Regions from separate parts of the Achromobacter sp. 1011811831 genome, predicted to be linked through region 3. Evidence: predicted binding sites of a transcription regulator. Region 3 holds the regulator's gene; each other region holds the start of a gene.

Region 1 (7,614 bases), on a different contig from region 3:
GGCCTGTCGCGCCGACGGCGACAGGCCGCCGTCGACGGCGCGCTCGCGGCTGGCCTGGGCCGACAGCACGAAGCCATCGGGCACCGGCACGCCCATGCGCGCCATCATCGCCAGCTGCCAGCCCTTGCCGCCGGCCAGTGCCGGGCCGGCCTCGGCGGCAGCGGTCCAGTCCAGCGTCAGCGCGCTCATGCGGGGCTCCCGGCGCCTTGCGTGAACAGGCTGACGACGGCGTCGAACTCGCGCTTCAGGCTGGCGCGGGGATCGGCCAGCCAGCGGGTCAACGCGCCCAGGTGCAGCAATTGCAGGTGATGGGCGAGCTGCGCGGCGGGCAGGTCGGTGCGCAGTTCGCCGGCGGCCTGGCCGGATTCGATCAGCGCGGCGAACAGCGTGTGCATGCCGCTGCGCGGATGGCGGGCATCGTCCTGGCCAGCGGGTTGCGCGGCCGCCAGCCGATAGTGCAGATAGGGCGCCATGTAGGCGCGGTGCGCCTCGGACCAGTGGGCGGAGGCGTGCAGCGTCTTGGTCAGGCGCTGGACGAAGCCGGGCAGCTTCATCAGCCGGGGCAGCAGGTCGCGCGCCGAGTCGGCCAGCTGCTGGTGGAAGTAATGCGCCAGCAACGCTTCCTTCACGGGGAAGTGATTGTACAGCGTGCCCTTGGAGACGCCGGCCTGCGCCGCGATCTGCTCCATCGTGACGCCGTCATAGCCGTGGGTCTCGAACAGCGTGTAGGCGCTGCGGGTCAGCAGGTCCAGGGTCTGCAGGCGCTTGCGCTCGCGCAGGCCGGGCGCGGCATCCGGTTCGGAAGAGGACATGGCGATCCATGAATTATTGAACGACGAATAATATTGTACGTCGTTCAATAATTTTGGAAAGCCCGGGAACCGCCGGAATGCATTCCCGGCGGACGAAGGATCAGGCCGCCGTGGTCGGCATGTTCCCGTGCAGCAGATAGTCCATCAGTTCGCGCACGGAGCGCATGGCGTTGCCGAAGGGCAGCTTGGACGCGCCACGGAAGAACAGGCCTCGGCCGACTTCGCCGCGCATGGCCGCCGCCAGCTTCAGGTCGATGCAGAACTGGCCGAAGCGCGAGATGCCGTCGCGCATGCCGCACTGGGTCAGGCAGTCCATGCGCTGGCTGCAGCGCCGCTCGTCGCAGCGGGCGTTGGCCTGCAGCGTCTTTTCCTGCTTCAGGTAGCGCGTCAGCCAGGGCGTGGCGACGGCGCGCGCCGGCAGGCCGGCCACGCTGGTGAACTCGGCCAGCTTGTCCGGGTCGGCCCCGATCAGCACGCGCTTGAAGTTCTCGTGCGCGTCGCCTTCCTGCGTGACGGCGAAGGCGGTGCCGACCTGCACCGCGTCGGCGCCGTTGTTGAGCCAGTGGCGTACCTGCTCATGGCTGCCCACGCCGCCGGCCACGATCAGGCGTGGCGCGTCGCGGCCCAGTTGCAACTCCTGGAACAGCTTGTGGCATTCGGCCAGCACGCGCTTGAAGTCGAAGCGCTCGTCGTGAACGTCCTCCAGCTTGGCCGCGCCCAGGTGGCCGCCGGCATGGCCGGGATGCTCGATCACCACGGCGTCGGCCATGCGGCCTTTCTTCAGCCATTTCTTCAGCACCACGGCCACGCCGCGCGCCTCGGACAGGATGGGGATGAGCGAGACCTTGGGGTGGTCCGCCGTCATCTCGGGCAGGTCCATCGGCAGGCCGGCGCCCATGACGATGGCGTGCGCGCCGCTTTCGCAGGCCTGGCGCACCAGCGCGGGATGGTCGCGCACGGCCTTCATCACGTTGACCGCGACCAGGCCGCGGCCCTGCGACAGGTCCAGCGCGGCGCGCACTTCGCGGTCCAGCGCCTCCAGGTTGGCCTGGGTGATCAGCTCGCGGTCGCGGCAATGCTCGGTCTTCTCGACCAGGTCGGGATGGTGGTGGCGCAAATCGACGCTGGCGATGGTGCCCACCGCGTTCTGGCTGGCGACCGCGCCGGCGAGCCGGTGCGCGGACACGCCGACGCCCATGCCTCCCTGGACGATGGGCAGCAGCTCGCGGCCGGCTAGGGAGAGGGATTTGAACCACGTCATGTTGAGAGAGCCTTTCATTGGAACAGTGTTTGGAGGCTAGGCGATCGCGATCGCGGGCGTGTTGCGCGAAATCAAATCCGCGCATGAAGCCGCTTCAGGCGTTAAGCGCCGCTAGTGTGCTGTCCCGTAGGTACGTCCGCATGACGAAATTCATCCATAGGCGTCAGGGCTAGGCGCAAACCGCAGTGATACCCGTAGGTATCACGAGGATTTGCAACGACGCCATGGCGGCTAGGGGTGGATTTCGTGCGGGCGTATCTGCGGGACAGCACATTAACGGCACGCGAACTCGTCAAACCAGCCGCGCAGCGTTTCCTGCGCGCCTGGGCTCAGGCGCGAGGCCGCCGCCGACGTCGGGCTGCTGCGCGCGTTCTGCACCGCGAAGCGCCGCACGCCGCGCCGCGCCAGTTCGCGCGCCAGCGCCAGCAACCGGGCCTCGTCCAGCCAGTCGGGATGCCAGGTGATGCGGCATTCGAATTCCACGCTGGACGCCAGCAGCAGCGTCAGGCAGGCCTGCGCCGGCCGTTGCGATTCGCGCCGGCCGGTGATGTCGTCATAGCCCTGGGCGTCGGCCTTGATGTCCAGGCCGACCCAGTCCAGGTGGCGCAGCGCATCGGCCAGCCGCAGCGGATAGATGCCCGCCGTGTGCAGGCCGATGCGGTAGCCCATGCGCCGCGCATCGCGGATCATGGCCGGCAGGCGGGGCTCGCTCAGCGGTTCGCCGCCGGAGAACACCACCGCGTCCAGGAGGCCCTGGCGGGTGGCCAGGAAGGCGCGCACCTCGCGCCAGTCGTAGCGCGCGGCGCGGGTCTGCAGTTCCGGGTTGTGGCAGTAGTGGCAGCGCCAGGGGCAGCCGGCGATGAAGACCACGGCGGCCAGCGTGCCGGGCCAGTCCACGGTGGAGAAAGGGGTCAGCCCGCCGACGGCGGGCGAATGGCGCGGCAGCGGCTGCGCGGCGGGCAGCGGCGGCGTGGCGTGGGCGCGGGCGGTGTGCAGGCGCGAACCGGCCCGGGGGCCGGCCGCCGCCTCAGGCGCGGGGTTCGACGAAGAAGCGGCGCTCATTGAACTCGCCTTGCTTGCCGGTGTTGAACGAAGAGACGGGCCGGTGATAGCCCATGACGCGGGTCCAGACTTCGCAGCGCACGCGCTGGCTGTCGTCCAGGACCGGCGCGGCGGCGGCCTGGGGCGAGGATGGCGCGGTCATCAGGGTTTGCATGGTGGGGCTTCCTTCTGGGTACGGCGCCGGGCGGTCTGTCCGGCGCGGGGGGATGGCACGCTAGGCCGGGGCGTGGCAGGCCGATTGCCTGGCCAGCAGTTCGGCGTCGCACTTGGGGCAGAACTCGTGGTGCCCGGCCAGGTAGCCGTGCGTGGGGCAGATCGAGAAGGTCGGCGTGACCGTAATGTAGGGCAGCCGGAAATTCGCCAGCGCGCGCCGCACCAGCGCCTTGCAGGCGTCGGCCGAGGACACGGCCTCGTTCATGTACAGGTGCAGCACGGTGCCGCCGGTGTACTTGCCCTGCAGCGCCTCCTGCTGCGCCAGCGCCTGGAACGGATCGTCGGTGTAGCCCACCGGCAGCTGGCTGGAGTTGGTGTAGTAGGGCTGGGCCTCGGTGCCGGCCTGCAAGATATCGGGATAGCGCTTGCGGTCCTCGCGGGCGAAGCGGTAGGTGGTGCCCTCGGCCGGCGTGGCCTCCAGGTTGTAGAGGTGGCCGGTCTGCTCCTGGAACTCGGTCATGCGCGCGCGCACCCGGTCCAGCAGGCGCAGCGCCAGCGCGTGGCCGGCGGGCGTGGTCAGGTCGTCGGCGTCGCCGCTGAAGTTGCGGACCATCTCGTTGATGCCGTTCACGCCCAGCGTGCTGAAGTGGTTGCGCAGCGTGCCCAGGTAGCGCCGGGTATACGGATACAGGCCCTGGTCGATGTAGCGCTGCACCACCTTGCGCTTGGTCTCCAGCACGTCGCGGCCCAGTTCCAGCAGGCGGTCCAGCCGCGCCATCAGGCCGGCCTCGTCGCCCCGGTGCAGGTGGCCCAGGCGCGCGCAGTTCACCGTCACGACGCCGACCGAGCCGGTCTGCTCGGCCGAGCCGAACAGGCCGTTGCCGCGCTTGAGCAGCTCGCGCAGGTCCAGCTGCAGGCGGCAGCACATGGAGCGCACCATGTGCGGCTCCAGGTCCGAATTCAGGAAATTCTGGAAATAGGGCAGGCCGTAGCGCGCCGTCATCTCGAACAGGCGCGTGGTGTTGGGATGGTCCCAGTCGAAGTCGGGCGTGATGTTGTAGGTCGGGATGGGGAAGGTGAAGGCGCGTCCCTTGGCGTCGCCGGCCATCATCACCTCGATGTAGGCGCGGTTGATCATGTCCATCTCGGCCTGCAGGTCGCCATAGGCGAAGGGCATTTCCTCGCCGCCGATGTAGGGGATCTGCTCGCGCAGGTCGGCAGGGCAGGTCCAGTCGAAGGTCAGGTTGGTGAAGGGCGTCTGCGTGCCCCAGCGGCTGGGCACGTTCAGGTTGTAGATCAGCTCCTGCATCGATTGCTTGACGTCGGCGTAGGTCATCGCGTCGCGGCGGATGAAGGGCGCCATGTAGGTGTCGAAGGAGCTGAAGGCCTGCGCGCCAGCCCATTCGTTCTGCAGCGTGCCAAGGAAGTTGACGATCTGGCCGATGGCGGCCGACATGTGGCGCGGCGGCGTGGCCTCGACCTTGCCGGGGATGCCGTTGAAGCCTTCGGTCAGCAGCTGGCGCAGCGACCAGCCGGCGCAATAGCCGCTGAGCATGTCCAGGTCGTGGATGTGGATGTCGCCGTCGCGGTGGGCCTGGCCCGCCTCGGGGGTGAAGACGTTGGACAGCCAGTAGTTGGCCGTGACCTTGCCGGCCACGTTCAGGATCAGGCCGCCCAGGCTGTAGCCCTGGTTGGCGTTGGCGTTGACGCGCCAGTCGCGCTGCTCCAGGTATTCCTCCATCGCGCTTTCCACGTCCACCAGCGTGTGGCGCAGCGAGCGCAGCCGCGCGTGCTGCTCGCGGTGCACGATGTAGGCGCGCGCCGTGCGCCAGTGGCCGGCGCGCACCAGCGCTTCCTCGACATGGTTCTGGATGGTCTCCACGCCGGGGCAGACATTGCCGTCGCGCGTCAGGGCCCCGGCCACCGTGGCGGCCAGCGCCTGGGCGGCTTGCGGATCCAGCTCTCCGGTGCTCCGGCCCGCCGCCGCGATGGCCTGGGCGATCTTGCCGGCGTCGAATCCGACGACGCGGCCGTCACGCTTGAGGATGTGTTCAATCTGCATGGGTGGCACCATATGTAGTGGAGTGCGGAAACTCTATCACCACATATGGTGTTGATCGCGGCGCAGCCGCGCCGGATTTGGCCGGCGCTTGATCGCGCGCAAACCCCACCGGCCGGGCGGGAAAAGACGCAATGCGTCCCCTCAAGCGCCGTTCGGCGGCACCCTGAAGTTGTCGGTGATGCGTTTTTCAGCGCGTCGCAGCCGGCGCATCAAGGCCGCGCCCAGGCGGTGGAGCCAGGGCATGGCGGGGCGCGGCCGGGTTGCGTCCGACGGCGGTTCGATGGCGGGGTGGGCGGTGGCGGCGTGGGAGTGCGGTGTGGATGTGTCGTGATTCATGGAGCAGCATGCTCGGAGATACACTGCCATCCGTAAAGTTGAATGAACTGACCTCAATCGTCAGGAAAACTGATGCGTAACCTGAACCTGGATCAGATCCAGACCCTGATCGCGATCGCCGACCTGGGCACCTTCGCGGCGGCGTCGCAGGCGCTGCATCTGGCGCCGCCCACGATCAGCCTGCACATCAAGGAACTGGAGGCGCGCATGCAGGTTCCGCTGGTGCTGCGCGGCCGGCGCCAGGCGGGACTGACGGCGGCGGGCCAGGCGCTGGTCGAGGAAGGACGCAAGCTGCTGGCCGCCAGCGATGATCTCGTGGACATCGTGCGCCGCCGCGCCGCCGGCAGCGTGGGAGTGGTGAAGGTGGGCGTGTCGGCCGGCGTCGGCATCCGCCTGCTGCCGCTCGTGCTGGAGGCCTTGGGCCGGCGCGCGCCCGGCGTGGACGTGAAGCTGGAAGCGGTGGGTTCGGCCGAGGCGATGTTGCGGTTGCAGGGCGGCACGCTGGACGTGGCCATCGTCGCCAGTCCGCAGCCCGCCACGGCCCAGGTGGCCGTCGTGCCCTGGCGCGACGACGAGATGGTCGCGCTGTTGCCCGCGTCATGGGAAGCGCCCGAGGCTGTCACGCCCGAATGGCTGTCGACGCGGCGCTGGGCCTGCTTCGCGCCGGGCACGCAGATGCACGGCCTGATCGCGTCCTGGTTCGGCCAGGCGGGCTTCAATCCGAGGCCGTTCCTGGCCCTGAGCTATCCGGGCGCGTTGAAGGGCCTGGCGGCGGCCAGCCAGAGCGCGGCCATCCTGCCGTTGGCCGAGGTGGAGGACACGCGAAACACGGACGTGCGATGGCGCGCGCTGTCGCCGCCGCTCAGGCGGCCGATGGCGCTGGCCTATCGCGGCGCGCCCGAGCCGGGCGCGGCGGCGGCCGCCGTGCTGGAGGTGCTGGCCGGATTCGCGGCGTCCTGATGCCCGCGCGCGGGCAGGTTTCGCTAGAAACCGATGCCCACGCCCGCAAGCGAGATCGCCACGGCCAGCGCGGCGGTGCCGGCGGCCGGGCGTGGCGCCCAGGACAGCATGCCGACCCACAGCAGGGCGCCGGCCGACAGCCAGCCCAGCCAGGCGACCACGCCGACGGTGTTGCCCCACAGCGCCACGCAGGGCAGCAGCGCCAGGGCCAGCAGCAGCACGCCGGCGGCGCGCAGCGCGCGCGCATGGCTGGCCGAGGGATCGCGATGCCATACCTGATCGAAATGGCGCGGCATCGCCAGGCTCAGGCAGGCCATGCCGGCGTAGGACGTCAGCAGCGCGAGCAGGATGCCCAGGGCGTCATGCATGCTCATGGGAGACCTCCTGGATGGAGGCGGGCGCGGCGGGCGTTGCGCCGCGCGCCGGACGGGCGGCGGCGGGCTTGCGCCGGGCGACGCGCCATGCGCCCCAGGCCGCCAGCATGCCGAAGGCCAGCGTGGCCAGCTCGACGCCGGCGCTTTCCCAATCGTCGCGCGCGATCTGCGCCGCCAGGTGGTCGCCCACCGCCAGCGGCGACAGCGCCGGCAGCAGCAGGCACAGCGCGGCCAGCAGCGAGAGCTGGATGAGCCAGGCGCGGCGCGGGCTGCACAGCCAGGCATGCAGCAGCGCCAGCGCCCAGGCGCCGAAGAAGGCGCGGATCTCCCAGGCGGCGCGCTGTTCCAGCGTCACCGGCAGCAGGCGGTTGGCCCAGAAATAGGCGATGCAGGCGATGCCCAGGCCCGCCAGCGCGGCCACGTTCAGGCCTTCGATCAGTCGGTACATGCGCGCGGTGGCGGCGCCGAACTCGTCGCCCATCCTGGTGCGACGCTTGACCATGAACAGCACCGCGCCGGTGCCCATCATGGCCGCGCCCGCCAGGCCGCAGACGAAGTACAGCCACTTCATCGCCAGCCCGCCGAACTTCACCA
Region 2 (7,614 bases), on a different contig from region 3:
GCAGGTTGGTGATGTACTCGACGTACTGGCTCAGGATGTCCTTGTTCAGGCCGATCATGGAGCCGTCGCGGAACAGGTACTCGGCCCAGAGCTTTTCCTGGGTGGCGGCGCGCTTGAACATCTCGAAGCATTCCTGCTCGGTCTCGCGCGCGATCTTGGCGAAGTCCGGGTCGTCCTGGCCCGAGCGCATGATGTTCAGCAGGTGCTGCGTGCCGGTCAGGTGCAGCGCCTCGTCGCGGGCGATCAGGCGGATGATCTTGGCGTTGCCTTCCATCAGCTTGCGTTCCGCGAAGGCGAACGAGCAGGCGAAGCTGACGTAGAAGCGGATGGCTTCCAGGATGTTCACGCTCATCAGGCACAGATACGTCTTCTTCTTCAGCTCGTATTCCGAGATGCGATGCGTTTTGCCGTTGATGACGTGCTCGCCCACGCCCAACTGCGCGTACAGCATGGACGGGCCGATCAGGTCGTCGTAGTACGAGGCGATGTCGGCCGCGCGCAGCCGGATGTTCTCGTTGCTGACGATGTCGTCGAAGATCACCGAGGGATCGGGGACGATGTTGCGGATGATGTGCGTGTACGAGCGCGAGTGGATCGTTTCCGAGAATGCCCAGGTCTCGATCCAGGTCTCCAGTTCGGGTAGCGACACCAGCGGCAGGAAGGCGACGTTGGGGCTGCGGCCCTGGATGGAGTCCAGCAGCGTCTGGTACTTCAGGTTGCTGATGAAGATGTGCTTCTCATGCTCGGGCAGGCTCTGGTAGTCCAGGCGGTCCTGCGAGATGTCGACCTCTTCGGGCCGCCAGAAGAACGACAGCTGCTTCTCGATCAGCTTCTCGAAGATCGCGTATTTCTGCTGGTCGTAGCGCGCGACGTTGACCGGCTGGCCGAAGAACATCGGCTCGGTCAACGGGTTGTTGCTGGTCTGGGAAAAAATGCTGTAAGCCATGATGCGGGTGTTGTCGTCAGATCTTGCAGGCGCCGCCGGCGCAGCCGTCGTCCTGCACTTCGCCGTGCGCATCGTCGGCGCCGTCGCGGGTGTTGTGGTAGTACAGGGTCTTCAGGCCGTACTTGTAGGCCAGCAGCAGATCCTTGAGCAGCTGCTTCATCGGCACGCGGCCGCCTTCGTAGCGCTGCGGGTCGTAGTTGGTGTTGGCCGAGATCGACTGGTCAACGAACTTCTGCATGATGCCGACCAGCTTCAGGTAGGACTCATTGCCGGACATCTGCCACAGCAGTTCGTACTTGTCCTTCAGGCGCTCGAATTCCGGCACCACCTGGCGCAGGATGCCGTCCTTGGACTGCTTGACCGACACCAGGCCGCGCGGCGGCTCGATGCCGTTGGTGGCGTTGGCGATCTGGCTGGACGTTTCCGAGGGCATCAGCGCCGTCAGCGTGGAGTTGCGCAGGCCGTGCTCGCGGATGTCGGCGCGCAGCGCTTCCCAGTCCAGGCGCAGCGGCTCGGCGCAGATGCCGTCCACGTCCTTCTTGTAGCTGTCGATCGGCAGCACGCCGGCGCTGTACGTGGTTTCGTTGAAACCCGAGCAGGGGCCGAACTCGCGCGCCAGCTGCGACGAGGCCTTCAGCAGGTAGTACTGGATGGCTTCGAAGGTGCGGTGCGTCAGGCCCAGCGCTGCCGGTTCGGAATAACGCGTGCCGTGCTTGGCCAGGTAGTAGGCGTAGTTGATCACGCCCACGCCCAGCGGGCGGCGCTTCATGGTGGCGGCGCGCGCCGCCGGGATCGGGTAGCCCTGGTAGTCGAGCAGTGCGTCGAGCGCGCGCACGGCCAGGTCGGCCAGGCCTTCCAGTTCGTCCAGCGTTTCCAGCGCGCCCAGGTTGAAGGCCGACAGCGTGCACAGCGCGATTTCGCCGTCCGGGCCGTTGACATCGCTCAGCGCCTTGGTCGGCAGCGCGATTTCCATGCACAGGTTCGACTGGCGCACCGGCGCGACCTGGGGATCGAACGGGCTGTGCGTGTTGCAGTGGTCGACGTTCTGGATGTAGATGCGGCCGGTGCTGGCGCGCTCCTGCATCATCAGCGAGAACAGTTCCACGGCCGGCAGGCTGCGCTTGCGGATGGCGGGATCCTGCTCGTATTGCAGGTACAGGCGCTCGAACTCGTCCTGGTCGGCGAAGAAGGCTTCGTACAGGCCCGGGGTGTCGTGCGGCGAGAACAGCGTGATGTCCTGCGACTTGATCAGGCGCTGGTACAGCAGGCGGTTGACCTGCACGCCGTAGTCCAGGTGACGGATGCGGTTTTCCTCGACGCCGCGGTTGTTCTTGAGCACCAGCAGCGATTCGACTTCCAGGTGCCACAGCGGGTAGAACAGGGTGGCCGCGCCGCCGCGCACGCCGCCTTGCGAGCACGACTTGACCGCTGCCTGGAACATCTTGAAGAAGGGCAGGCAGCCGGTGTGCAGGGCTTCGCCGCCGCGGATCTCGCTGCCCAGGGCGCGGATGCGGCCACCGTTGATGCCGATGCCGGCGCGTTGCGACACGTACTTGACGATGGCGCTGGTGGTGGCGTTGACGCTGTCCAGATCGTCGTCGCATTCGATCAGCACGCAGGAGCTGAACTGGCGCATCGGCGTGCGCACGCCCGCCATGATGGGCGTGGGCAGCGAGATCTTGAAGCGCGACACCGCGTCGTAGAAGCGCTTGACGTAGCCCAGGCGCGTCTGCGCCGGGTACTTCGCGAACAGGCACATCGCCACCAGCAGGTACAGGAACTGCGGGCTTTCGTAGATGCGCTTGGTGACGCGGTTCTGGATCAGGTACTTGCCCTCCATCTGCTTGACCGCGGCGTAGGCGAAGTTCATATCGCGCCAGTGGTTGATGTAGCCGTTCAGCTCGTCGAATTCCTCGCGGCTGTAGTCGGCCAGCAGGTGCGCGTCGTACTTGCCCTGTTCGGTCAGGTTGCGCACGTGGTCGTACAGGTGCGGGGGCTCGAACTGGCCGTAGGCGATCTTGCGCAGGTGGAAGATCGCCAGGCGCGCGGCCAGGTACTGGTAGTTGGGCGTTTCCTCGGAGATCAGGTCCGCGGCGGACTTGATGATGGTCTCGTGGATGGCGTCGGTGCGGATGCCGTCGTAGAACTGGATATGCGAACGCATTTCCACTTGCGACACCGAGACGTTCTCCAGGCCGTTGGCGGCCCAGTCGATGACGCGGTGGATCTTGTCCAGATCGATGGGCTCCATACGCCCATCACGCTTGGTGACCATCATTGCTGCTTGTTTTTCCATGGCGGACTGCATAGCTCCTGCGGCTGGGAAAGGACGAGCGACGTCCTTCCGAGTGTTCAGAATGTTCGGGTTCGAGATTGGGGCCGACCGCCAGGGCTGGCGGGGCACGTGCCGTCGCTCGGAAGCCCGTGCCGGACGGCGGCGGGGCTATCGAGGCGGCTGGAGTGACAACACTATAGGTAGTGTATCACTGGTTTGGTCTGACTAGATCTTGTGCTTTATCAAGACCCGCGCATTTGTAGGGATATACGGGTGGATCGGGCCGGAAACGCGTACCCTCCGGCCGCCCGGCAGGGGTTCCGGGCGATTCAGAGGGCCGCCTGCCGCATCCGCCGCGACAGGGCGGCGGCGGTTTCCTTGCGCTCGCTGTAGCGGTCCACCAGATAGGGGGCCGCGTCGCGCGTGAGCAGGGTGAACTTGACCAGTTCCTCGACCACGTCGACGATCCGGTCGTAGTACGGCGAGGCCTTCATGCGGCCGGCCTCGTCGAATTCCTGGTAAGCCTTGGCCACCGAGGACTGGTTGGGAATCGTGAGCATGCGCATCCAGCGCCCCAGCACCCGCATCTGGTTGACGGCGTTGAAGGACTGCGAGCCTCCCGACACCTGCATGACGGCCAGCGTCTTGCCTTGCGTCGGGCGCACGGCGCCCACCGAGAGTGGAATCCAGTCGATCTGCGTCTTCATCAGGCCGGTCATCGCGCCATGGCGTTCCGGCGAGCTCCAGACCATGCCTTCCGCCCATTGCACCAGCGCCTGCAGCTCGCGCACCTTGGGGTGGTCCTCGCCAGCGTCATCGACCAGCGGCAGGCCGGACGGATTGTACAGGCGGGTTTCGCCGCCCAGCGCCTGGATCAGGCGCGCGGCCTCCTCGGCGGCCAGGCGGCTGTACGAGCGCTCGCGCAGGGAGCCGTACAGCAGCAGGAAGCGCGGCGGATGCGTGGCCCGCGCGGGGGCGAACAGCGCGGCCGGATCCGGACGCTGGAACAGCGCGGGATCGAGGTTGGGCAGATCGGCGGGGATCTCAGACATGCTTATTGCTCACTTATTGCTCAATTTCTTGCTTGCGGCTTGCGCGCCGTCGATGGCGAACGTTTCGCCGTTTTGGCGGGGCCGGGCGGCGGGGCGCTGGCGACCTCGCAGGCCGCGCCCTGGCAGCAGTGCTCGGTCAGATAGCCCAGCAGGCCGTTCATGCGCGCGAAGTCGGCGCGGTAGATCAGGTTGCGGCCCTGCTGTTCGACGCTGACCAGTCCGGCGTGCGACAGTTCCTTCAGGTGGAAGGACAGCGCATTGCGGGCGACGTCGAGTTGCCCGGCCATGACGCTGGGCGTGAGGCCGCCCGGGCCGGCGACCACCAGGGCGCGGAACACGCGCAGGCGTTGGGAATGGGCGAGGGCGCCGAGGGCGGCGACGGCCTGGTCTTCGTTCATTATTCAATCATACAACGATTGTTGAATTATATGGCCCGGTCGGAGCTCGATGGCGCGCGGGCCATCCCGGCCTGCCCGGCGGCGTGCCTGAGAGTCAATAACTCGCGCGGCCGTGCCCCTACACCGACAGATACCGCAACAGGCGCGCCTCGTCGTCGATGAAGGCCTGGGAATCTCCGCTCCAGGCCACCCGGCCCGTCTCGATGATGGCGTGGCGGTCGGCCGCCGCCAGCAGCGGTTCGAGGTTCTTGTCGATGCACAGCACCGCCAGACCCGTGCGCTTCAGGCCGTCCAGCGCCCGCCAGATTTCCTCGCGCACCACCGGCGCCAGGCCCTCGGTGGCCTCGTCCAGGATCAGCAGGCGCGGATTGGTCAGCAGCGCGCGGCCGATGGCCAGCATCTGCTGCTCACCGCCGGACAGGTGGCTGCCCAGGTGGCGGGCGCGCTCGGCCAGCCGGGGAAACAGCGCGTAGACGCGTTCCAGCGTCCAGGGCTGCGCCAGCCGCTGGCGGTTGTGCGCGGTGGCGACCAGGTTCTCGCGCACCGACAGATTGGGGAAAACATGCCGGCCCTCGGGCACCAGGCCGATGCCGCACTGCGCCACCTGGTAAGCCGGCAGCGCGCCGATGTCGCGCCCGTCGAAACGGATCTCGCCACGGCTGGCGCGGTTCAGGCCCATGATGGCCTTGACCGTGGTGGACTTGCCCATGCCGTTGCGGCCCAGCAGCGAGACGAATTCGCCGGCCCCGATCTCCAGGTCGATCCCGAACAGCGCCTGGCTGGCGCCATAGTGCGCGGTGACGCCGCGCAGCGACAACAGCGCGCTCATGCCGCGACTCCCTGCGGGCGGCGGTCCGCGCGCCGGCGTTCGCTGCCCAGATAGCATTCGCGCACCTGGGGATCGTTGCGGATCTCGTCCGCGCTGCCGCAGGCCAGTACGCGGCCGTACACCAGCACGGTGACGCGGTCGGACAGGGCGAACACCGCCTGCATGTCGTGCTCCACCAGCAGGATGCTGTATTGCCGGCGCAGCCCTTGCAGCAGCGCGGTCATGGCCTCGGATTCGTGCTGGCTCATGCCCGCCATGGGTTCATCCAGCAGCAGCAGGGTCGGGCGGCAGGCCAGCACCATGGCCAGCTCCAGCTGGCGCAGTTCGCCATGCGCCAGCGCGCCGGCCGGCACATCGGCGCGGCGGCCCAGGCCGGCCAGTTCCAGCGCGGCGCGGGCAGGCTCCCGCAGCGCCGGCGTCGAGCGCGCCGGCCGCCAGAAGCGGAAGCTGTGGCCGCGCCGCGCCTGCACCGCCATGGCCACGTTCTCCAGCGCGGTGAAGGGCTTGAACACCGAGGTGATCTGGTACGAGCGCGCCAGCCCGCGCCGCACGCGCCGTTCGATGGGCATGCGGGTCACGTCCACGCCGTCCAGCAGCACCCGGCCGCCGTCCGGCCGCAGCTCGCCGCTGAGCTGGCCGATCAGCGTGGTCTTGCCCGCGCCGTTGGGGCCGATCACGGCGTGCAGCTCGCCAGGGCGCACCTCCAGCGACAGGTCGTCGGTGACGGTCAGGCCGCCATAGCGCTTGAGCAGGTGTTCGACGCGCAGCGCGCTCATCGCGGTTCTCCGGTGGGGCAGGGCAGGGCGCGCGCGGCGGCCGGACGCCAGGGCGTTTCCGGCAGCGCGCCGTACAGGCCGCGCCGCGACAGCAGCACCACGCCCACGATCAGCAGGCCCATCGCCAGCATCCAGTGGTCGGTCAGCAGCTTGAGCCCTTCCTCCAGCAGCAGGAAGGCCAGGGCGCCGGCGACCGGGCCGAACAGCGTGCCCATGCCGCCCAGCGCCACCATCACGATCAGCTCGCCGGAGGTGGTCCAGGCCAGGTACGAGGGCGAGACATACAGCGTCAGGTTGGCCAGCAGCACGCCCGCCACGCCGCACAGCATCGCCGACAGCACATAGGCCGCCAGCCGGTAGCGCAGCGTGGCGTAGCCCAGCGCGCGCATGCGCCGCTCGTTGGCCTGGCAGCCGCGCAGGGCCATGCCGAAGGGGGCGTGGACCAGCCGATGCAGCGCGGCCAGCGCCAGCAGCAGCACGCCGAACGCCGCGCCGTACAGCGCCAAAGGCGTGTCGAGCCGGAACAGGCCGAAGTCGCTGCCGGCGAACAGCGACATGCCGTCGTCGCCGCCGTAGCCTTCCAGCCCGGTGGCCAGGAAATAGAACATCTGCGCGAAGGCCAGCGTGATCATGATGAAGGCGATGCCGGAGGTGCGCAGCGCCACGTAGCCGCTGACCAGGCCGACCAGGGCGCAGGCGCCGAGCGCGGCCGCCAGGTGCGCCCAGCCGTTCTCGATGCCATGGTGGCTCAGCACGCCCACGGCGTAGGCGCCCAGGCCCAGGTACAGCGCGTGGCCGAAGCTGACCATGCCGCCGTAGCCGAGCAGCAGGTTCAAGGCCAGCGCGGCGATGCCGTACACCAGCACCCGGCCGAACAGCGCCAGCAGGAAGGGTTCGCCCTGCCACTGCGCGTACAGCGGCACCAGCGCCAGCAACAGCAGCAGCGAGCCGGCGGCCAGCGCGCGGGGAGAGAATCGAAGCATGCCGGGGTCTCCTTATCCGTGCCGCACCGGGAACAGGCCCTGCGGCCGCAGGGCCAGCACCAGCGCCATGACGACGTAGATCAGCATCGAGGCGATCGCAGGGCCCGCCGCGTTGGCCGCCGCCGGCGGCAGCGCCGCGCGCAGCAGGGCCGGCAGCAGCGCGCGGCCCAGCGTGTCGACCAGGCCCACCATCAGCGCCGCCAGGAAGGCGCCGCGCACCGAGCCGATGCCGCCGATGACGATCACCACCAGCGTCAGGATCAGGATGGGCTCGCCCATGCCGGTCTGCGCCGACAGGATCGGGCCCGCCATCAGCCCCGCCAGGCCGGCCAGCACCGCGCCCAGCACGAACAGC
Region 3 (7,614 bases):
TTGCGCTGTTCCAGGCGCCGCGCCTTGGCCGCATCCTCGCGGGCGGTGAAGACGATGACTTCCGCGCCATCGAACAGCCGCGCCGTTTCGGGAATGGCGAATCCGCCATCGACCACCGCCTTGCGCGGCTGGCGCGGCGTGTCGACGCCCCGGACGTTGAGCTGAGGATCGTCCTTCAACACCGTGCCCATGCCCGTCAGCACGACGCAGCTGCGCGCGCGCCAGCGATGGCCGTCCTCGCGCGCCTGCGGGCCGGTGATCCATTGCGACATGCCGTTATGCAACGCGCTGCGGCCATCCAGCGAAGCCGCCATCTTCATCCAGACCCAGGGCAGCCCGCGGCTCATGCGGGAGATAAAACCCGCGTTCAGCGCCAGCGCTTCCTCCCGGCAAACGCCGGTGGTGACGGCGATGCCGGCGGCGCGCAGCCGCGCCAGGCCCTGGCCGTTGACCAGGGGATTGGGGTCGCCGATCGCCACCACCACGCGCGCCGGCGCGGCGGCCAGCACGGCGTCCACGCAGGGCGGGGTGCGGCCATGATGGCTGCAAGGCTCAAGCGTGACGTAGAGCGTGGCGCCCGCCACCGTCTCGCCACGGGCCAGGGCGTCGCGCAGGGCGCACACCTCGGCATGCGGTCCGCCCGGCGGCTGGGTCGCGCCTTCGCCCAGCACGCGTCCGTCGCGCACGATGACGCAGCCGACCCGGGGATTGGGCGCGGTCGTGTACATGACGGTCCGCGCCAGGTCCAGCGCGCGCCGCATCCAGTGTAGATCGTCGTAATCGGTGGCAGTCGTCATGCGCAGGATTGTATGTCCGCGCGGCCGCGCCCTGGGAGACCCGCGCCCGTTCCAACCCGCCCCCCCCGCCATCCGGCGCCGCCCGCCTTCCCAGCCGCCATGATGTCCGTTTCGGGCCGATGCTGGTCTGCCGGCGCGCTCGCCTGGCTGCTCGGCGAGGATGAAAATGGCTGCGTGTCCTTTTAAAATCCATGCTTTGGAGCCCAGACCATGAAGCAAGCGCTGATCGTCATCGATGTCCAGGATTCCTTTCGGCAACGTCCGTTTTGGGACGAAACCGAGTACCCCGCGTTCGTGGCGCAGATCCAGCGCCTGATCGACGCCGCGACGGCCCAGGGCGTGCCGGTGCTACAGGTTTTCCACACCAGCGTGTCGGACGATCCGGCCAATCCCTTCTCGCTGGCGTCCGGGCACGTCAAGACGCTGAAAGAGCTGAAGATCTCCCCCACCGCCGTGTTCCACAAGACCGTGCACTCCTCGCTCTACGCCAAGGGCCAGGACGGCGCGACGCTGCATGACTGGCTGCGGGATCACGATATCGGCGAGATCATCGTCAGCGGCATCCGCACCGAGCAGTGCTGCGAGACCACTTCGCGCCATGCCAGCGACGCGGGCTTCAAGGTAATCTTCCCCACCGACGCCACCCTGACCTTCGCCATGCAGAGCCCGTCCGGCCGGCAATACACGCCCGCCGAGATCCGCGACCGCACCGAGCTGGTGCTGCAAGGCCGCTTCGCGCGGATCCTGCGTGCCGCCGACGTGCTGGCGGCTTAGCGTGCCGTCCCGCTGAAATGCGCGAGCGCACGCCATGATCCCGGTGTACTTCGTGCTGACGCGCGGCCTGGTGCTGCTGGACCTGGCCGGTCCGGCGGAAGCGTTCCGGGTGGCCGAAAGGCTGTGCCCCGGCACGTTCGCGCTGCATTTCTGCGGACCCGAGGCGGAGCTGGAATGCGGCCTGGCGGGGCTGCACCTGGCGCGCATCAAGCCGCTGCCGGCCAGATTGCCCGCCAACGCGCTGGTCATCGTTTCCGGCGTGGTGGGCACGCCGACGCGGCTGGACGATGCGCAGGCGCGCGCCATCATCGACTGGCTGGCCGCACGCCAACCGAACGACGGCTTCACGCTGATGACGGTCTGCGCCGGCGCGCTGTTCGCCGCCGCCGCCGGTCTCACGCACGGGCGCGAATGCACCACCCACCACGGCAGCCTGGCGCAGCTGGCGGCGCTGGATCCCAGCGCGCGGATCCTCGACAACCGCATCTTCGTCGAGGACGGCGCGCTGGTCAGCAGCGCGGGCATCACGGCGGGCATCGATCTCGCGCTGCACATGGTGTCGCGCCACTGCGGCCCGCGCATCGCCTGCGAGGTTGCCCGTGAAATGCTGGTCTACCAGCGCCGCGCCGGCACGGATTCGGCTCTGTCGCCCTGGCTGGAACACCGCAGCCATCTGCACCCCGGCGTCCACAAGGTGCAGGATGCGGTGGTACGCAACCCGGCGGCGCCCTGGTCGGCGCAATCGCTGGCGCAGGAAGCCCATACCAGCGCGCGCCACCTGACCCGGCTGTTCCGCCTGCACGCGGGCTGCACGCCGATGGACTATCTCTATCAGATACGCGTCGCGCTGACGCGCGACCTGTTGCGCGAAACCCGGCTGGACCTGGAGCGCGTGGCGGAAAAAGCAGGGTTTGGCTCGGCCCAGCACATGCGGCGCGTGTGGCGGCGCTTCGAGCCGCGGACGCCCGGCATGGCGCGGCAGCAGTTGGCGGCCTGAAGCCGGCCGTCGACCTCGCGCGCCGACCTTGCCACCGCGCCCGAGCGGCGACGTGACGACAACAGGCGGATCCGGTCAGTCCTTGCGCAGCTTGCCGGGCAGCAGGGGCCCCTGCATCTCTCGGATGGCTTCGACGAATTCGCCGATGTCCTCGAAACTCTTGTAGACCGACGCGAAGCGCACGTAGGCCACCTTGTCGAGCTTGCGCAGCTCGTTCATGACCAGTTCGCCGATGTGCTCGGTGGGCACTTCGCGCTGGCCGCTGGCCCGCAACTGTTCTTCGATGCGGGAGACGGCGGCGTCCACGTCGCCGGTGCTGACGGGGCGCTTGCGCAGCGCCAGGCTCAGGCTGGCGCGCAGCTTGGCCGGATCGTAGTCGCTGCGGCTGCCATTGCGCTTGACGACCGAGGGCAGCGCCAGCTCCACCCGTTCATAGGTGGTGAAGCGCTTGTCGCAGGACAGGCAACGGCGGCGACGCCGGATGGCGTCGCCTTCTTCCGAGACGCGGCTGTCGACGACCTGCGTTTCGGGGTTGCCGCAAAATGGACACCGCATGTGTGATCCCTGAAGGCCGGATGGCAAGAATTAAGCATATTGTAACGATCCGTCCGGTGGAAATCGTCAAGAGGGCTGAATTCGTCCCCGATATTTTTGCCAGTAACCGCAAGTCCGGCCAAAAACAAAGGGACGGCCCTTGCGGAACCGTCCCTTTTCAGCCCCGCCGCCCGGTTTCCCGGGCGGACAGCGCAGGCGCTTACTTGCGGCCGTAGACCGGCAGGCGCGAGGTCAGTGCGTTGACCTTGGCACGCACGGCGGCGATGTTGGCCTCGTCGCGCGGGTTGTCCAGCACGTCGGCGATCAGGTTGGCGGTCAGTTCGGCCTCGGCTTCGGTGAAGCCGCGGGTCGTCATGGCCGGCGTGCCCAGGCGGATGCCGCTGGTCACGAAGGGCTTTTCCGGATCGTTCGGGATGGCATTCTTGTTGACCGTGATGTGGGCCTGGCCCAGCACGGCTTCGGCTTCCTTGCCGGTGATGCCCTTGGCGCGCAGGTCGACCAGCATGACGTGGCTTTCGGTGCGGCCGGAAACGATGCGCAGGCCGCGCTTGACCAGCGTGTCGGCCAGCACCTTGGCGTTCTTGACCACTTGCTGCGCGTAGTCCTTGAATTCCGGAGCCAGCGCTTCCTTGAAGGCCACGGCCTTGCCGGCGATGACGTGCATCAGCGGGCCGCCCTGGATGCCGGGGAAGATCGCCGAGTTGATGATCTTCTCGTGCTCGGCCTTCATCATGATGACGCCGCCGCGCGGACCCCGCAGCGACTTGTGCGTGGTCGAGGTGACGAAGTCGGCATGCGGAACCGGGTTGGGGTAGGCGCCGCCGGCGACCAGGCCCGCGTAGTGGGCGATGTCGACCATGAACAGCGCGCCGTTTTCACGGGCGATGCGGCCCATGCGCTCGAAATCGATGTGCAGCGCGTAGGCCGAGGCGCCGGCCACGATCAGCTTGGGCTTGTGTTCCTTGGCCAGCTTTTCGACCTGGTCGTAGTTCAGCACTTCGTTTTCGTCCAGGCCGTACGAGATGAAGTTGTACAGCTTGCCCGAGGCGTTGACCGACGCGCCGTGCGTCAGGTGGCCGCCTTCGGCCAGGCTCATGCCCAGCACGGTGTCGCCCGGCTTGAGCACGGCCATGTACACGCCCTGGTTGGCCTGCGAGCCCGAGTTGGGCTGCACGTTGGCGGCTTCGGCGCCGAAGATCTGCTTCAGGCGATCGATGGCCAGTTGCTCGACCACGTCCACGTATTCGCAACCGCCGTAGTAGCGCTTGCCGGGATAGCCTTCGGCGTACTTGTTCGTGAGCTGCGTGCCCTGGGCTTCCATGACGGCCGGGCTGGCGTAGTTCTCGGACGCGATCAGCTCGATGTGCTGTTCCTGGCGCACGTCTTCTTTCTGGACGGCGGCCCAGACATCCGGGTCAGCCTTGGACAGGGTGAGGTTGCGGTCAAACATGACGGAGGGTTCCTGAGGCAGTAGAAGAGAAAAAACCGGGGAAAGGCTGGCCGGGGTAAACCCGGAGAATGGCGCTTAGTTTACCGCGTCGGGCGCGCGGAATTGCCCCCTATCTTCCAGCAATCGGCGCAAAATGCCATGCACGGGCGCGAAAACCACGCGCGCCAGTCCGCCCCCTGAAACCGGCTTCAAGCCGCCTTGAGCAACTTTCATGCAAACTGCCACCCTCCTCACCTACTCGCTGGTAGCCGCCGTCAGCGTGGTCAGCCCCGGCCCCGCCACCATGCTCGCCATCCGCAATGGCGCGGCGGGCGGCGTGCGCGCCGTGCTGCCGTCGACGCTGGGGAACGTGACGGGCCTGTTCCTGCTGTCCGCCGCTGCCATGCTGGGGCTGGGCGTGGTGCTGCAATCGTCGGCGCTGCTGTTCACGCTGGTGAAAGTCGCGGGCGCGGCCTATCTGCTCTACATCGGTCTGCGCCATCTGCTTGGCCGCTCGAATATCGCACCGCCGCCCGAACAGGCCGCGCAACTGGCGCCGCGCCGCGCCAGCCGCCTGTACCTTGAAGCGGCGCTGGTGGCGACGATGAACCCCAAGCCCATCCTGTTCTTCACCGCGCTGTTCCCGCAATTCCTGGCCGCGAGCGAGCCGCTGCTGCCGCAGTTCTTCATCCTGACGGGCATCTTCATGGGCATGTCGCTGGTCTCGCTGCTGGCCTATGGCGCGCTGGCCCATCGCGCGCGGCGGCTGCTGCGCCAGCCGCGCATCGTGACCTGGCTCAACCGGCTGGTAGGCTCGATCTTCGTGGGCTTCGGCGTGGCGTTGCTGCGCTTGAAACGCGCGGCGGGCTGATACGCGCGGATGGGCTGCCGGCCCAGGCCTTGACCAGACCGACAACCGCGGCCGCAATGAAGCGCCCAATTGAAAACGCCCTGCCGCCGGACGGATCCGACGACAGGGCGTGATCGGCCCGCGCGGGGCGTCAGGAGGCCGAGGTGGCCCCGATCTGCCTGGGCGCCAGTGCCGGGTTGAGCGTGTAGGTGCCGGTCAGCGAAGCCTGGGCCAGCACATGCTTCTGGATCGCGCGCAGCGCGTCCTCGCCCGTGAAGGGCCCTTGCAGGCCCAGCGTGGCCACGTCCAGCGCATACAGCGTGAACACGTAGCGGTGGACCAGCGCGTCGTTCCAGGGCGGGCACGGGCCGTCATAGCCGAAATAGTCGCCGCTCATGTCGTGGTCGCTGGCGAACCAGGACGTGTAGGAATTGACGCCCTGGCGCGCGCCCAGCGGCGCCAGCGGGCCGCCCTTGCCGCGCGGCGTGATGCCGTTGGAAAAGGCGCCCTCGTCGATTTCGCGCAGGTCGGCCGCCAGGTCCACCAGCACCCAGTGGAAGAAATCCACGCGCGGCAGGCTGGCGGGCACTTCGCGGCCCTCCTGGTTGACGTCGTCAGGAACTGACGGCACGTCCGGGTCGTGGCAGATCAGCGCGAAGGACTGCGTGCCGGCCGGCGCGTCGTCCCAGGAGAACTGCGGATTGAAGTTATCGGCCAGCGCGACGTGCGATTGCGCGTCGATCCTGCCGAAGGCGTAGCGCTCGGGAATCGACTCGGTATCGGAAAAGGACAAACTCAATAGCTTCATGTCGTGCTCCTCAATGTGCCGCAAGGGACGCCCGGGTCCTCGGCCCTGACTCCCAGCGTATCAAATCTCCGCAGCCACCGGATCAAGCGATCTTCGCAAAATCACGACTTCACGGTAACACGGGCGAATTTGCGCTTGCCTACCTGCACCACGTAAGTGCCGGCGGGCAATTGCAACGATTTGTCCTCGACGCGGTCGCCGTCCACCCGCACGCCGCCCTGCTCCACATTGCGCTGGGCCTCGGAGCCCGACGCCACCAGGCCGGCCTCGCGCAGCAGCTTCAGGATGCCCACCGGCGCGCCGGCGACATTCACTTCGGGAATGTCGTCCGGAATGGCGCCGTCGCGGAAACGCGCCTCGAAGGAAGCCAGCGCCTCGTCGGCCGCGCGGGCCGAATGGAAGCGGGTGATGATTTCCTGGGCCAGCAGGACCTTGGCGTCGCGCGGATTGCGGCCGGCCTCGGTCTCGGCCTTGAGCGCGGCGATGTCTTCCAGCGAACGGAACGACAGCAGCTCGAAGTAGCGCCACATCAGCGTGTCGGAGATCGACATGAGCTTGCCGAACATCGAATCCGGCGACTCCGAAATGCCGATGTAATTGCCCTTGGACTTGGACATCTTTTCGACGCCATCCGTCCCCACCAACAGCGGCATGGTCAGGATGCACTGCGGTTCCTGGCCATATTCCTTCTGCAGCTCGCGTCCGACCAGCAGGTTGAACTTCTGATCGGTGCCCCCCAGCTCCAGATCGGACTTCAGCGCCACCGAGTCATAGCCCTGCATCAGCGGATACAGGAATTCATGCACCGAGATCGGCACGCCGCCCTTGAAGCGCTTGGTGAAGTCCTCGCGCTCCATCATGCGCGCCACCGTGTAACGCGAGGCCAGCTGGATCATGCCGCGCGCGCCCAGCGGGTCACACCACTCGGAGTTGTAACGGATCTCGGTCTTGGCCGGATCCAGCACCAGACTGGCCTGCGCGTAGTAGGTCTTGGCGTTGGCCTCGATCTGCTCGCGGGTCAGCGGCGGACGGGTGCTGTTGCGGCCGCTGGGATCGCCGATGGTCGAGGTGAAGTCGCCGATCAGGAAGATGACCGTGTGGCCCAGGTCCTGCAGCTGGCGCATCTTGTTCAGCACCACCGTGTGGCCCAGGTGGATGTCCGGCGCGGTCGGATCCAGCCCCAGCTTGATCCGCAGCGGCACGCCGGTGGCGCGGCTGCGGGCCAGCTTGCGGGCGAATTCCGATTCGACCAGCAGTTCGTCGCAGCCGCGCTTGGCGATGCGCAGGTCGGCTTCGACTTCGGGAGTGATGGGGGCTTCTGCGATGGGGGCTTCTGAGGAGGACATTTCCGGGGGGACCAAGACGGCTTCGGCCGATAAAAAGGTGTAAAAAGTGACGAAAACT

The links. The regulator NrdR, encoded in region 3, represses ribonucleotide reductase genes. The targets are predictions, from matches to a motif close to CACNANATNTNGTG.
Region 1: AC6LJ9_RS19570 (ribonucleoside triphosphate reductase) is a predicted target of NrdR. The motif match lies at 5,357-5,370, and genes of this name have one in related genera.
Region 2: nrdA (class 1a ribonucleoside-diphosphate reductase subunit alpha) is a predicted target of NrdR. The motif match lies at 3,414-3,427, and genes of this name have one in related genera.

What each region holds. Positions count from the first base shown of each region.
Region 1 covers NZ_JCBANG010000055.1:11,177-18,790, reverse strand. Annotated here, with positions in the region: gene AC6LJ9_RS19595 (PEP/pyruvate-binding domain-containing protein) at 1-189, opposite strand, end outside; gene AC6LJ9_RS19590 (TetR/AcrR family transcriptional regulator) at 186-812, opposite strand; gene AC6LJ9_RS19585 (NAD(P)H-dependent flavin oxidoreductase) at 913-2,073, opposite strand; gene AC6LJ9_RS19580 (anaerobic ribonucleoside-triphosphate reductase activating protein) at 2,347-3,135, opposite strand; gene nrdD (anaerobic ribonucleoside-triphosphate reductase) at 3,101-3,289, opposite strand; gene AC6LJ9_RS19570 (ribonucleoside triphosphate reductase) at 3,350-5,350, opposite strand; gene AC6LJ9_RS19565 (hypothetical protein) at 5,492-5,686, opposite strand; gene AC6LJ9_RS19560 (LysR family transcriptional regulator) at 5,759-6,646, shown strand; gene AC6LJ9_RS19555 (DUF3325 domain-containing protein) at 6,670-7,020, opposite strand; gene AC6LJ9_RS19550 (PepSY-associated TM helix domain-containing protein) at 7,007-7,614, opposite strand, start outside.
Region 2 covers NZ_JCBANG010000054.1:17,705-25,318, reverse strand. Annotated here, with positions in the region: gene nrdB (class Ia ribonucleoside-diphosphate reductase subunit beta) at 1-946, opposite strand, end outside; gene nrdA (class 1a ribonucleoside-diphosphate reductase subunit alpha) at 963-3,242, opposite strand; gene arsH (arsenical resistance protein ArsH) at 3,551-4,273, opposite strand; gene AC6LJ9_RS19415 (ArsR/SmtB family transcription factor) at 4,294-4,671, opposite strand; gene AC6LJ9_RS19410 (ABC transporter ATP-binding protein) at 4,790-5,500, opposite strand; gene AC6LJ9_RS19405 (ABC transporter ATP-binding protein) at 5,497-6,276, opposite strand; gene AC6LJ9_RS19400 (branched-chain amino acid ABC transporter permease) at 6,273-7,259, opposite strand; gene AC6LJ9_RS19395 (branched-chain amino acid ABC transporter permease) at 7,272-7,614, opposite strand, start outside.
Region 3 covers NZ_JCBANG010000002.1:68,869-76,482, reverse strand. Annotated here, with positions in the region: gene ribD (bifunctional diaminohydroxyphosphoribosylaminopyrimidine deaminase/5-amino-6-(5-phosphoribosylamino)uracil reductase RibD) at 1-797, opposite strand, end outside; gene AC6LJ9_RS01270 (cysteine hydrolase family protein) at 1,008-1,571, shown strand; gene AC6LJ9_RS01265 (GlxA family transcriptional regulator) at 1,606-2,568, shown strand; gene nrdR (transcriptional regulator NrdR) at 2,644-3,123, opposite strand; gene glyA (serine hydroxymethyltransferase) at 3,323-4,573, opposite strand; gene AC6LJ9_RS01250 (LysE family translocator) at 4,785-5,423, shown strand; gene AC6LJ9_RS01245 (YbhB/YbcL family Raf kinase inhibitor-like protein) at 5,554-6,210, opposite strand; gene tyrS (tyrosine--tRNA ligase) at 6,312-7,556, opposite strand.